DNA from 3 places in the Anabaena sp. UHCC 0399 genome. Region 3 is predicted to be linked to each of the others. Evidence: predicted binding sites of a transcription regulator. Region 3 holds the regulator's gene; each other region holds the start of a gene.

Region 1 (4,261 bases), on a different contig from region 3:
GATAGCTGAAAGCCTAGGCTCAAGAATGTTAGTGATCAAATCTTTTACACTCACACCCCTATATCCCTACCATTTTGGTGTCAGCCCTGTTAATACTACACTTACCAGATGAGATACGAATATCTCAAGGTTAGACATCTCAGTGTTGCATATTTTGAGCCTGTCTACAGGTCTTGAGCTTGCCACCATATCATCATTAGTTGCTCAATTTTTTGATGATTTGCACTAAAATGTTGATTTTTTAAAAAAGTATTGGTTAACTTTTCCAGATTTACAGACAAAAAGACATTTTACCTGTAAAATTCTTTCGATAGCATCTTACGTTTAAGCAGTTCTAACCAGCTCCGCATTACTTAAAACAAAGGTAGTAGAAAAATCTACTGTCTTGATTGCTCCTCACAACACTAATTAAAGCTAGGCTGGGAGCGTTTTATTTTCACGCTCCTAAAACTTTTGTTATTTTCCCTGATTTCTAATCGTGGGTTCTCATTTTGATGTTTACACTTAGGAAATTCTGTCTAGGTAGCACTATATACTTACTCGGATTAGAGTAGCAGCGTATACTGGCTACAAAGATGTAAATTCCACCCTAAGGCATACTTTTAGCCATTTACTAAATTATGAAAATTGAGGATATATATCAATTCTTTGAGAATCCTCCGCCAACTTATCTCTGCCAAGAACTAGCAATTTGTTACATTCTGGATGTGTTGCTACAAGGGGAATCCTACGGTACTGAGTTGATTCAACAATTAGAAACTGAATACCCCACCTATCGGCTTTCTGACACTGTGCTTTACAGTGCCATTAAATTTCTCGAAGACCATAATGCTATTAATGGGTATTGGAAGAAGTTGGAGGGTCGAGGTCGGCCTAGGCGAATGTACCAAATTTCCCCAGAATGGGAAGGACAATCACTCGATTTGGCTCGGCTTTGGCAAGATTACATAACTCAGAGGATAAAGTAATTAAATAACCCAAGTCGCTAGTTAGGTAAATGTCTAGGGGTGTAGAAGTATAGTCAACATCACTCGAAAACTCGAAAATGCTTATTCCCTACTCCCTATTCCCTGACTACGCAAGCAAGTATGGCTACGCTCCCCTAAGGGATACAAAAATCAAAGCGGATAATTATATTAACTGGCGTTGATAATTAATAATGAATAAATCTCCTCGATGTTAAACAGTCATAACCCATTATGGATACTGCTATTTTGCCATCCACGTTACTGCTAACCTTGTTATTATCGGTTGGGCTGCTTTTCTTTATTCGTGCTGCGACTAAAGACAGGACACAAACAACACAGCTGATATCTGAGCAAGATGAAGCAGTCTTCATGCCTCAATTACAAGATTATTTTCGCTCTCGCTCTTACCGAGTAGTAGAGATAGACAAGTCAAAAAACTTAGTAGCTTTTGAAGGATTTGTCAAGCCCAGCATTTTTCTAGCTGTCTTTTTAACTCTGCTAGCTGCTGTTGGTCTTGTCTGTTTATCATTGGTTCTATCTTTCCTTTTTCCTCAATACAGCCTAGTTTTTTTCGGGCTGTTACTACTTTCACCTTTGAGTGGTTTTTTCTATTGGCAAAAGGCGGGAAGACTTGAAAAAGTGTTGCTCAAACTTGAACCAAACTTTAAAGATCAAGTTTCTTTTAGCAAAATTACTGTGACAGCTCATCGTGATGAGCTAGCTGAATTACAGAAAACATTGCAGCTCAAGCCTGGCAATGCCTAGGGTCAAAAGTCAAAAAGCTTATAGAATAGGCTTTTTACGCCCTGGTGTACTAGTAATTGATGTTCGATGCGTCCTGATGACCTGAATGTTTAGGCTAAATGTTGAGTGTTTGACAACTTTCCTGTTGCCGTTGGTGCTAAATCTCTGGTTTTAAAATACAGAATTTTGCACCTGTCGAGCAACCGGATAAACAATAGGGAATTAGATAGATACCTATTCGGATACTGATTTCTCCTACGACATTATGTCGTAGGAGAAATCAGTATGTGCTGGCAGAGCTTTGTGGGCAATCCAGAAGATGAAAGTACATCTTAACTCTCGCTTTTGGATGCTTTTTGCTCTATCTTGACTCCCTTGTGTAGGATGCGACCAAATAGAAATCAATAAAAACCAAAAACCTTGGTTTATAGTTGATTGCCCATGTACTTGGTCCAAATTTACTGGCAAATCAGTTACAAACTTAAAAAAAATGGAAACTTTGCATAAACTGAGCATCTTTGCCAGTTAAATGGTTGTCAGAAGTTGCACTCAACACGTAAGATAACCATTTGTAACTCAGCGACTGCCCACAGCCACTGGCTCTAAACCTACGGGAGGTTCTAGTATCCGCAGGCTAGGAAACAAAAAATGGTTCTCTTCCACATATTGAGCGCCAAACAGCCCTTTTTCTGCCCAGAAATAGCGGTCTGTTGTGTGTTCATTTCGCTTTACGAGTAGCAATGCTGGTGGCAAGATACCTTCAGCTTGAATGAATTTTCTGGCTGCTGTCACAGGTTTTTCTTCGCCGCTCTCGATGCTATATTGAGGCACATGTTCTAAAATACGCCGTCCTTCTTGGCGACGACGACTCTTTCTTTTGCGTCTCCTTGCCAACCTATTTTCCTCCTCTTTCAAGCTATAGATTGTAGTGATAGCTACAAAATCCGTCGTAATTATATAGGTTCTAGTTCAAAAGATCAATAGTTTTTTAATTTTTGATACAGCGAAAATATTATTATTGACAGTAGATTAAATGAGAGCGAAAAAGTAAATAATCCTTTAGTGAAAACTATTACTGAAAATATTTAGTTAAGCTTTATTAAATAATGGGGGAAAACAAAGTATTTTCTTTTATCTTCTCTCAAATTCTGTGATCCTGAGCAAGAGCTGAAAAATGTTAATGTCTGCCAGTTCAGATTTTGTTGCTCTATGCCGAGAGCAAATAGCACTATTGACCCAAGGGCTGGGAGCATCTTTAAGCGTGGTTTATTTAACCCAAGAATTGGTAGAGTCTCCCACAGGTGAGACAAAACTCATTCCTGTAGTAGTTTACCCAGAAACCGCAGTAATATTGCCAGGAGAGGAAATTTTTGAGGCTACAGCCAGCAAACAACTGCAAATAGGAAATTTGTTGGCACTGCCTCAGCAACAAGGAAATTTATTGACACCAGCACCAACCACAGAAACACCCCAAACTGAACAACCGCAATTAGAAGAAGACTTTTTGTTGAGTGGGTATCAATTTGTCTTTCCTTTAATTCATGAGGGTGTGATGATGGGATTATTGGTGACAGGTAGAGACGATCGCCCGTGGAGTGAACCTGAACAGAACCAAATTCAAACCATTGGGCAAACATTAGCGATCGCTTGTATATTGGATCAACGTCGAGCCTGGTTGCAACAACAACTGCATCAACAGCAAATTTTGCAAGAACAACAGCGAGATTTGTTAGATAACTTATTACATCAGTTCCGTAACCCGTTAACTGCCTTACGCACCTTTGGCAAACTGTTATTAAAGCGGTTGCGACCAGGAGATATAAATCGGGATGTGGGAGACAATATCGTCAGGGAAAGCGATCGCCTGACGGAATTGCTGCAAAAATTTGATGAGGTGATAGATTGGGCAAATCTGGATTCAGAGCTTCTTTCACTACCAGACAATGAAGCATTTGTAGAAGCTACTGTACAAAAAGAATCTCAACCAGTATTATTACTACCAGGCACAGGAGACAAAGCAACTGATTTCTCCTTGGCTGAATTATTAACACCATTGCTAGTTTCTGCTCAAGCGATCGCTCAAGAGAGGAATCTAGAATTAATATTGGAAGTTCCTCAGGGCTTACCGTTAGTTAGAGCTAATCTTAAATCCTTACAAGAAGTATTGAGTAATATCATTGATAACGCACTCAAGTATACTCCTTCAGGCGGTAAGGTTTATATTGAATTAGGGCAAGAAAAAGCTAATTTTCAAGGCATAGCAATTAGTGATACTGGCCCTGGTATTCCGCCCGAAGATTTAGCCCATCTAGGGGAAAGACATTATCGAGGAGTGCAAGCCCAAACAGAAATTCCCGGCACAGGTTTGGGATTAGCGATCGCTAAACAATTAATTGAGCAGATGCACGGACAAATAGAAGTTTTCAGCCCGGCTATCAACTCGGCGATCGCTACACCAAATGCGCCAGGAACAAGTGTGATTATTTGGTTGCCAATTAGTCATTAGTCAATGTCAACTATCCTGACTGTTCACGAGATTTGGAAAACCC
Region 2 (4,261 bases), on a different contig from region 3:
CACCGATGCCCCTGTATTTATCCGCACCCGCAGGTTTTTAGGGCGCGAGTACCAATATTGTTTGCAAACTCCTTCTGGTAAAGAAATTCATGTGCGGACAACAACAGATATGGCATTACCCGTAGGTACACGAGTGCAGATATCCATCGTAGGTGATGCTGTGAAGGTTTTTCCCCAGGGAATAAAGGAATAGTAGAGGTTATCCAGAAACCTTTTAGAGACGCAGCAATCCTACGTCTCTACTTTGTCAGAAAAAGTTGGATGTTAAGGATATAGACCCCTGTCATTTAAGGCTTGAGCAACTCTACCGACTCCCAGAGTATACGCTGCTAACCGGAGGGGAACTTGCCGCACTTTGGACTGTTGGATTACGTGATGATATGCTTGCACCATCAAGTGTTCCATTTCGCGGTTGACACGTACTTCATCCCAAAAGAGGTACGAAAGACCTTGCACCCATTCTAAGTAACTTACTACTACACCACCAGCATTGGCTAGGATATCTGGTAGGACAGTTACACCCTGCGCCTCTAGAACTTGGTTTGCTTCCAGTGTTATTGGCCCGTTAGCTGCTTCTGCAATAATTTGCGCTCTCACTTGATGGACATTTTCTGCTGTAATTTGGTTTTCTAAGGCGGCGGGAATTAACACATCACAGCGTAAAGTCAGTAACTCTGCATTGCTAATAGCTGATGCTTGTGGGAAACCTACTACACTTTTACGATTTTCGGCAGCATAAGCTTTTAATGCGGGAATATCAAGACCATGAGATGAATAAACCCCACCTGTAGCAGTGGAAACAGCAATGATTTTTGCTCCGGCTTGGTAGAGTAATTCCGCTGCTGCGCCTCCCACATTCCCAAAACCTTGGATAACTACTCGCATTCCCTCTAGAGATTTGCCCATATCTGCTAATGCTTCCCGGACGATAATCATCACACCGCGTCCGGTGGCCATTTCTCGTCCCAGTGAACCGCCGATAGATAGAGGCTTACCTGTGACAACTCCGGGTACAGAATGACCCACATTCACTGAATATGTATCCATCATCCAAGCCATTTCACGGGCGGAAGTTCCCATATCTGGTGCGGGTATGTCTACTGAGGGGCCAATATCTTTAATTAATTCGCTAGTATAGCGGCGAGTAATTCGTTCTAATTCGCCCACACTATAATTTTGTGGGTCGATCGCAATACCTCCTTTTGCACCACCATAAGGTATACCCAACAGCGCACATTTCCAAGTCATCAGCATAGCTAAAGCCGATACTTCCCGCAGTGTAACAGCCGGATGGTATCGAGTTCCGCCTTTGTAGGGGCCTAAAACATCAGAATGTTGTACTCGATGTCCTGCTAATACCCGAATATCACCATTGTCTAGCTTTACGGGAATGGAAACTGTCACTACCTTGCGTGGGTGACTGAGAATTTCCAAGATACCTTGATCTAACCTTAATTCTTTCCCTGCTGCTTCTAAATAACTACAAGCTTGGTCAAATGGGCAAATATGTGCTGGAGTAGCAGCTTCTAAAGGAATGATAGGGGTTGACACCATAAGATTTTCTCCTAATCGCGGTTTTTGGCGAACCGGATACATATATGCCTAGCTTATCCCGCGTTTTCGGGAAATATAGATTTTTTGTAGTTTTTGTTACATTTTTATTTTTATCCAATTTAGTTCAAAATTGTTAATAAATAGTTGGAGAAATTAATATGAACATTAAGTATAATAAGCAGCCACCTTTACCGCCTGGCAAATTGGGTCTGCCTATGATTGGGGAGACAATTAGCTTTTTACGCGATGCCAATTTTACTAAAAAGCGACAGCAGCAATACGGGTCGATATTCAAAACGCATTTGTTTGGTCGTCCTACAGTGTTAATGATCGGATTTGAAGCCAATCGTTTTCTGCTAACCAATGAGAATCAATATTTTTCTGCCACTTGGCCTGCTAGTACCAAGGCTTTATTAGGGCCAGCATCATTAGCAGTACAGACAGGAGGTATACACCAGAAGCGACGTAAGCTGTTATCACAAGCCTTTCAACCCAGGGCTTTAACTGGGTATGTGACAAAAATGGCAGAGATTACTCAGACTTATTTGCATAAATGGGAGAGTCTGGGTACATTAACGTGGTATCCCGAACTCAGACAGTATACTTTTGATGTTGCCTGTAAGTTACTCATAGGAACAGATACAACCAGCGATCGCCAATTGGCTGAGTTGTTTGAGGAATGGTGTGAAGGCCTGTTTACAATTCCCATATCCTTACCCTGGACTAAGTTTGGACGGGGGTTAAGTTGTCGTCAGCAACTACTAGCAAAAATTGAAAAGCTCGTGCTACAGCGTCAACAACAACCTAGTTCTAGTGAAGATGCTTTAGGAATTTTGTTACAAGCCAAAGATGAAGAGGGAAATAGCTTGAGTTTACCGGAACTCAAAGACCAAGTGCTATTACTGCTATTTGCTGGTCATGAAACTTTAACATCAGCGATCGCTTCTTTTTGTTTACTATTAGCCCAGCATCCAGAAATTCTAGCAACTGCCCGTGTAGAACAACAGCAGCTAAATATTACCGAACCTTTGTCTATAGAACATCTCAATCAGATGACCTATCTTGACCAGGTACTCAAGGAAGTCTTGCGCGTGATTCCGCCTGTGGGTGGTGGCTTTCGGGATGTAATTAAATCATGTGAGTTCAATGGCTACTTAATTCCTGAAGGTTGGTCTGTTCTCTATCAAATTGGTGGAACTCATCAAGACAGCAATATATATACTGACCCTCAAAGCTTTGATCCACAAAGATTTAGTCCAGAACGCATAGAGAATAAAACAAAACCTTTTAGCTATCTCCCCTTTGGTGGTGGAGTGCGTGAATGCTTGGGTAGAGAGTTCGCCAAGTTGGAGATGAAGTTGTTTGCAGCCCTCTTGCTGCGTGAGTATGATTGGCAACTAATACCAGATCAAAACCTGGATTTGGTGATGATTCCCGCACCTCATCCCCGTGATCAGCTAAAGGTAAACTTTCAGCATATTTAGGGTCAGAGTATAGGCTAAACCATTACCCCAGTTTGTTGAATCAACTGGGGTGACTTTCAGCTAAATAGGCGCGAATACCTGAGAGGTAAAGCTGCCATGTAGACCATAGGGGATATGATGTTTGAGATGAAGTCGAGCGATGGGCTTCGCCCCGCCAAAGGCGATCGCACCTTTTGCTAAATCACGAGCATCTAAAATCACCACATCTGAGCGATGATGCGCAGCATCATAAACTAAAGCTAGCAACCAGCCATCATCTTCTGTTTCAGCATCTGGACGCGGTACAAAAATCGGCTCACCCATAAACCCACGCGGCGCAGCACTCCAAAGTTGTCTTTCTCCAGACTCTAAATCAATTTTTAGTAATGCTTGCAATGGTGCATTACCAGTTTCTGCATGACCTGCACCTATATAAATATATTTGTAAGTGCGTCCTACATGGTCAGGATGTATGCTGGGAAATTCACAACAACGACTCTCAATTAAATTACGTTCTACCGTCTCATTCTGAAGATTGAGATGGAAACGCCAGAGTTGACCAGGAGAACCCGCATCAAAATCAACTTGACGAAAATCGCTTTCTGGTTCTACTTCTGGTAAAGCATCATAGCAAATGGAGTCAACATAAATTTCATGCCCTAGAGCAAAAGCATTAACGTGGTGAAACACAAAACCTGCTTGTGTTTCCAGAATTTTTACTCCTGTATTTTCCCCTTTTGGAAAGCGAGGAATAACAATAATTCGCGTCGGTTGATTCGGCTGGAATTTGATACATTCCCCAGCTGCGCGTATACCCAAAGCAAAAGGTATAGGATTAAAAACGACAGGATTTTGAAAGAAGATACAGTGTTCAGGAGTAATGACAAAATCGTGAATGAAACAAAATCCCGAAACACTATGAGCTTGCTTCCTGAGAACTTTACCTGTTGGGTCTAATTCAAAAATTGTAATTGTAGTAGATAGTCCCGGTTTAATAGAAAAATTGACTAGACAAGGTGAGCCATTATCTTGAATACAATTAGGGTCAATGCGAGGATGTGCGCTAAAAGCTTCGCCCTCAGACAAAACTCCATTAAAGTATTCTTTGCCTAAAGTTTCTAGGGTGTAAGCATCAATAAGATGGGGTTCACAAGCTTCCCATAAAGCCAAAAGTTTATCACCCCAATAGATAACGTTGGTGTTAGCAATATTTTTAATTTTGAAATCAAATATATTCGCTAACC
Region 3 (4,261 bases):
TTTCACCAGTAGTGCGATGTACTGAGGCAACGCGAGAGGATGAGGAGAAATTAACTTGGGGATAATCGCTGATTTGCATAGAGGTTGGGAACTGGGGACTAGGAATTTTAGATTTTGCGGAAAGTTCTGTAGGCGGGTTTCCCGCCGTAGGAAACTTTTCAAGACGGATTTTAGATTTTGGATTGAATAATCTAAAATCCACTCATTGAAAAGCTGGGGATTGGGGATTGGGGACACAAGTTATTCACTGCGTGACGCTAGCGCGTAGCTTGCTTCTCCAGAGGAGTACAATTTTGAATTTTGTAGCTTGCTTCTCGTAGAGTATTTTGAATTTTGAATTTATATGCCCCTTTCCCAAATCGTATTACATTCCCATGATTTCGTATCCTGAATCCACGTACAGGACTTGTCCTGTGATACCGCTAGATAAATCGCTAGCCAAGAAAGCCGCCGTGTTACCTACTTCTGTTTGGGTGACAGTACGCCGCAAAGGAGCGACGGCTTCGACATGGTGAATCATATCTAAGATGCCACCAACAGCACTAGATGCTAAGGTGCGGATAGGCCCCGCAGAGATGGCATTAACGCGAATATTTTGAGGGCCGAGTTCAGATGCTAAATAACGCACACTAGCTTCTAATCCTGCCTTAGCCACACCCATAACGTTGTAGTTAGGAATTGCCCTCACGCCACCCAAATATGTCAGGGTAATGATACTTCCCCCCTCTGTCATTAATGGTTTGGCTGCACCACTTAACTGCACAAGTGAATAGGTACTAATGTCTAAAGCTGTAGCAAAGCCAGAACGAGAAGTTTGGCTAAAATCTCCAGTTAAATCATCTTTGTTAGCAAAGGCCAAACAATGAATCAGAATATCTAGTCGTCCCCACTTGTCGCGGATTGTCTCAAAGGTAGATTGAATCTGTTCGTCGTTTTGGACATTACAGGGAACAAATAAACTGGGGTTGAGAGGTTCTACTAGTTCAGCAACTTTCTTCTCCATTTTGCCCCTTTCATCTGGTAGATAGGTAATGCCGAGATTCGCTCCTGCCGCGTGTAGTTGTTGGGCAATCCCCCAAGCAATAGAGCGGTTATTGGCAATACCCGTTACCAGAGCGTTTTTTCCATTCAGATTCAGCATAGAAACCCTTGATGTAAGCGATTTATGAAAATAGAGGCTAGGGACTGGTGACTGGTGGCTGGGGACTAGTGACTGGGGATAAGGAACTGCGGATTAGGTATTGTTTTCTTTTACCTTTTACCTCTTGCCTCCTGCACCCTACCTCCTGACTCCTGCCTTCATGAGCATACTAGAATCTGAGGCACGTTTGTATTTGTTTTATACATGATGGGCAAAAATAATAATTAGTAAATGTGTTTTTTTGATTTAAAATACATATTATTCCTTAAGAAATTCTCAAGATTACTTAAGTTTTTAGAGAAAAAACCTGATGGTTATAGCAAGCAGAAGTATCTATCAAGAACTGCTAGCTAAAAATAGCAGAAATTAGGTATCATTATAAACAAATAACTATGAAGTTATGGGTTTAAGTATAGTAAAGTACAGCAAGGTTAACGGTGCTTTATTGATTTTTCAGGTGTATTCTTAGGTAATTAGTTTTCACTTTTTTGTTATTCCGGCATTGGGTAGGGGAAGGGAGATGATCGTGACACAAGATAAGGCCCTAGCAAATGTTTTTCGCCAGATGGCAACTGGAGCTTTTCCACCAGTTGTCGAAACGTTTGAACGAAATAAAACGATCTTTTTTCCTGGCGATCCTGCCGAACGAGTTTATTTTCTTTTGAAAGGCGCAGTCAAGCTTTCCAGGGTGTATGAGGCAGGAGAAGAAATTACAGTTGCACTATTGCGGGAAAATAGCGTTTTTGGCGTTCTGTCTTTATTGACGGGCAATAAATCTGATCGGTTTTACCATGCGGTGGCATTTACCCCAGTAGAATTGCTGTCTGCACCAATTGAACAAGTAGAGCAAGCACTCAAGGAAAATCCTGAATTATCAATGTTGATGCTGCGGGGTTTATCTTCGCGGATTTTGCAAACAGAGATGATGATTGAAACCTTAGCGCACCGAGACATGGGTTCGAGGTTGATTAGTTTTTTACTGATTCTCTGTCGTGACTTTGGCATTCCTTGTGCAGATGGGATCACAATTGATTTGAAGTTATCTCATCAAGCGATCGCAGAAGCAATTGGTTCGACGCGCGTGACAGTTACCAGATTATTAGGGGATCTGCGTGAGAAAAAGATGATTTCGATTCACAAAAAGAAGATTACTGTGCATAAACCTGTGACTCTCAGCAGACAGTTCACATAAAATCCATTGGGGTCAGGGGCGGTGGAGCGTGTTATATTTCTTTAGATAACACTCAATAGTTGGCATTAAATCTAAAATCTTGAGTAATTTCAGCTATTGCCGACCCCCCCATCCTCCCCAGACAATGACTGAAAGTAGTAGGCTGTATCTGGAAACATTTCGGTAGCTGAAGATGACAACCGGCTACATCCTCATCGCAGCAATTTTAATTTTGGGAGGCGTAATTGCCACTGTTGGCGATCGCATCGGCACAAGAGTTGGCAAAGCACGCCTCTCTCTCTTTAAGCTTCGCCCCAAAAACACGGCTGTAGTGGTAACGATTTTTAGTGGTGTACTGACAGCAGCCACAACCCTAGCTATTCTGTTTTTGGCTGATGAAGGCTTACGGAAAGGGGTATTTGAGTTAGAAGATATTCAAAAAGACCTCCGACAAAAACGAGAACAACTCAAAGTTGCTGAAGATCAAAAAAGTCAGGTAGAGGCTGAACGCAACCAAGCCAATCAGGAATTAGAAACCACCAAAAAAGAAAAATTTACAGCGCAGCAAGATTTAGCTCAAACCCAAACTAAACTCCAGCGCACCCAAAACCAGTATCAAAAAGCTATAGCTGAACTCCAAAGTGTTTACAATCAAAGGAAAGCACTACAGATAGCTGTTACCAAACTAGAGACAGAACGTAGACGGCTGTATATAGAAGCCCAAAAAGCAATTGCCGAACGCGATCGCGAAATAGCTAACCGTCAACAAGCCATAGAACAACGCGATCGGGAACTGAGTAATCGTCAACAAGCCATAGAACAACGTGATCGCGAACTGGCTAACCGTCAACAAGCCATAGAACAACGCGATCAAAAAATTGCCCAACTAGATAAACTCATCCAAAATCGCAATTTAGAAATTACCCAAAGAGAACAGGTAATTGCCAAACGGGAATCTCTACTCAAAGAATTGGAAAGACAACAGGATTATCTAGAACAGGAAGTGGCGAGACTGGAAAAATATTACCAGTCATATCGTGACTTACGCTTGGGTAAATTGGCTTTAGTTCGGGGTCAAGTTATTGCGGCGGCTGTAGTGCGTGTTAACCAAACGACTACTGCCCAACAAGTAATTGTGCAACTACTGCAAGAAGCCAATCGCAATGCTAGCATCGAATTAGCTGAACCTGGAACTGCTGCTAATACACAACTGCTGCGTGTAACTCCAGATAGAGTTGAGCAGCTGATCAAACAAATTAACGATGGTCGAGAATACGTAGTGAGAATTTTCTCAGCTGGCAATTATGTGAGGGGGGAACAGCAGATAGAATTTTTCGCCGATACAGCTAGAAATGTCTTAGTATTTTCTGAAGGTGAGGTATTGGCGACAACTACCGCCGATGCTAAAACTATGACCTCATACCAATTAAGGCAAAGATTAGATTTATTAATTTCAGCATCTCAATTTCGTGCTAGAAATTCGGGTATTGTCGAAGGTGTACAAATTGATGGTACGTTTATTCGCTTTGTTGCTCTATTGAGACAATTCGGGCAACCCATAGAAATTAAAGCAGTAGCAGCAGAAGACACTTACACGGCTGGGCCTTTGAGAGTAAAACTATTAGCAATTCAAAACGGCAAAGTTGTTTTAAGTACTTAATAAAAATTTATTATGACTTTTAGTGAATTTTCCCCAACACAACCAGTCATTTTAGGGTTTGATCCCGGTAAAGATAAATGTGGTGTAGCCATGATGGGATTAGATCGGCAATTGCATTATCATCAAGTTGTGCTTTCTCGTGAGGCGATCGCTACCATTAATAACCTACGTCAAAGGTTTCCCGTTTCCTTGCTGGTAATGGGTAACCAAACCACAGCCAAACGCTGGAAACAGCAATTGCAACAAGAATTAGTCGAGCCATTAAACATTGTATTAGTAGACGAGCGTT

What was found. Region 3 encodes NtcA, which controls nitrogen genes in cyanobacteria. Its sites were predicted from a motif close to TNTGTANNNNNNNNTACANA; they were not measured.
Region 1: a site for NtcA is predicted at 2,635-2,654, ahead of VB693_RS05320 (DUF3155 domain-containing protein). Genes of this name have one in related genera too.
Region 2: a site for NtcA is predicted at 1,638-1,657, ahead of VB693_RS13130 (Glu/Leu/Phe/Val dehydrogenase). Genes of this name have one in related genera too.

What each region holds. Positions count from the first base shown of each region.
Region 1 is NZ_JAYGGZ010000006.1:119,453-123,713, forward strand. It holds gene VB693_RS05310 (PadR family transcriptional regulator) at 621-968, shown strand; gene VB693_RS05315 (cofactor assembly of complex C subunit B) at 1,200-1,733, shown strand; gene VB693_RS05320 (DUF3155 domain-containing protein) at 2,289-2,606, opposite strand; gene VB693_RS05325 (HAMP domain-containing sensor histidine kinase) at 2,887-4,218, shown strand.
Region 2 is NZ_JAYGGZ010000021.1:5,504-9,764, reverse strand. It holds gene VB693_RS13135 (ABC transporter ATP-binding protein) at 1-193, shown strand, start outside; gene VB693_RS13130 (Glu/Leu/Phe/Val dehydrogenase) at 265-1,554, opposite strand; gene VB693_RS13125 (cytochrome P450) at 1,713-3,038, shown strand; gene VB693_RS13120 (carotenoid oxygenase family protein) at 3,099-4,261, opposite strand, start outside.
Region 3 is NZ_JAYGGZ010000069.1:12,134-16,394, reverse strand. It holds gene hisB (imidazoleglycerol-phosphate dehydratase HisB) at 1-79, opposite strand, end outside; gene fabI (enoyl-ACP reductase FabI) at 365-1,141, opposite strand; gene ntcA (global nitrogen regulator NtcA) at 1,662-2,333, shown strand; gene VB693_RS26305 (DUF3084 domain-containing protein) at 2,506-3,972, shown strand; gene VB693_RS26300 (pre-16S rRNA-processing nuclease YqgF) at 3,985-4,261, shown strand, end outside.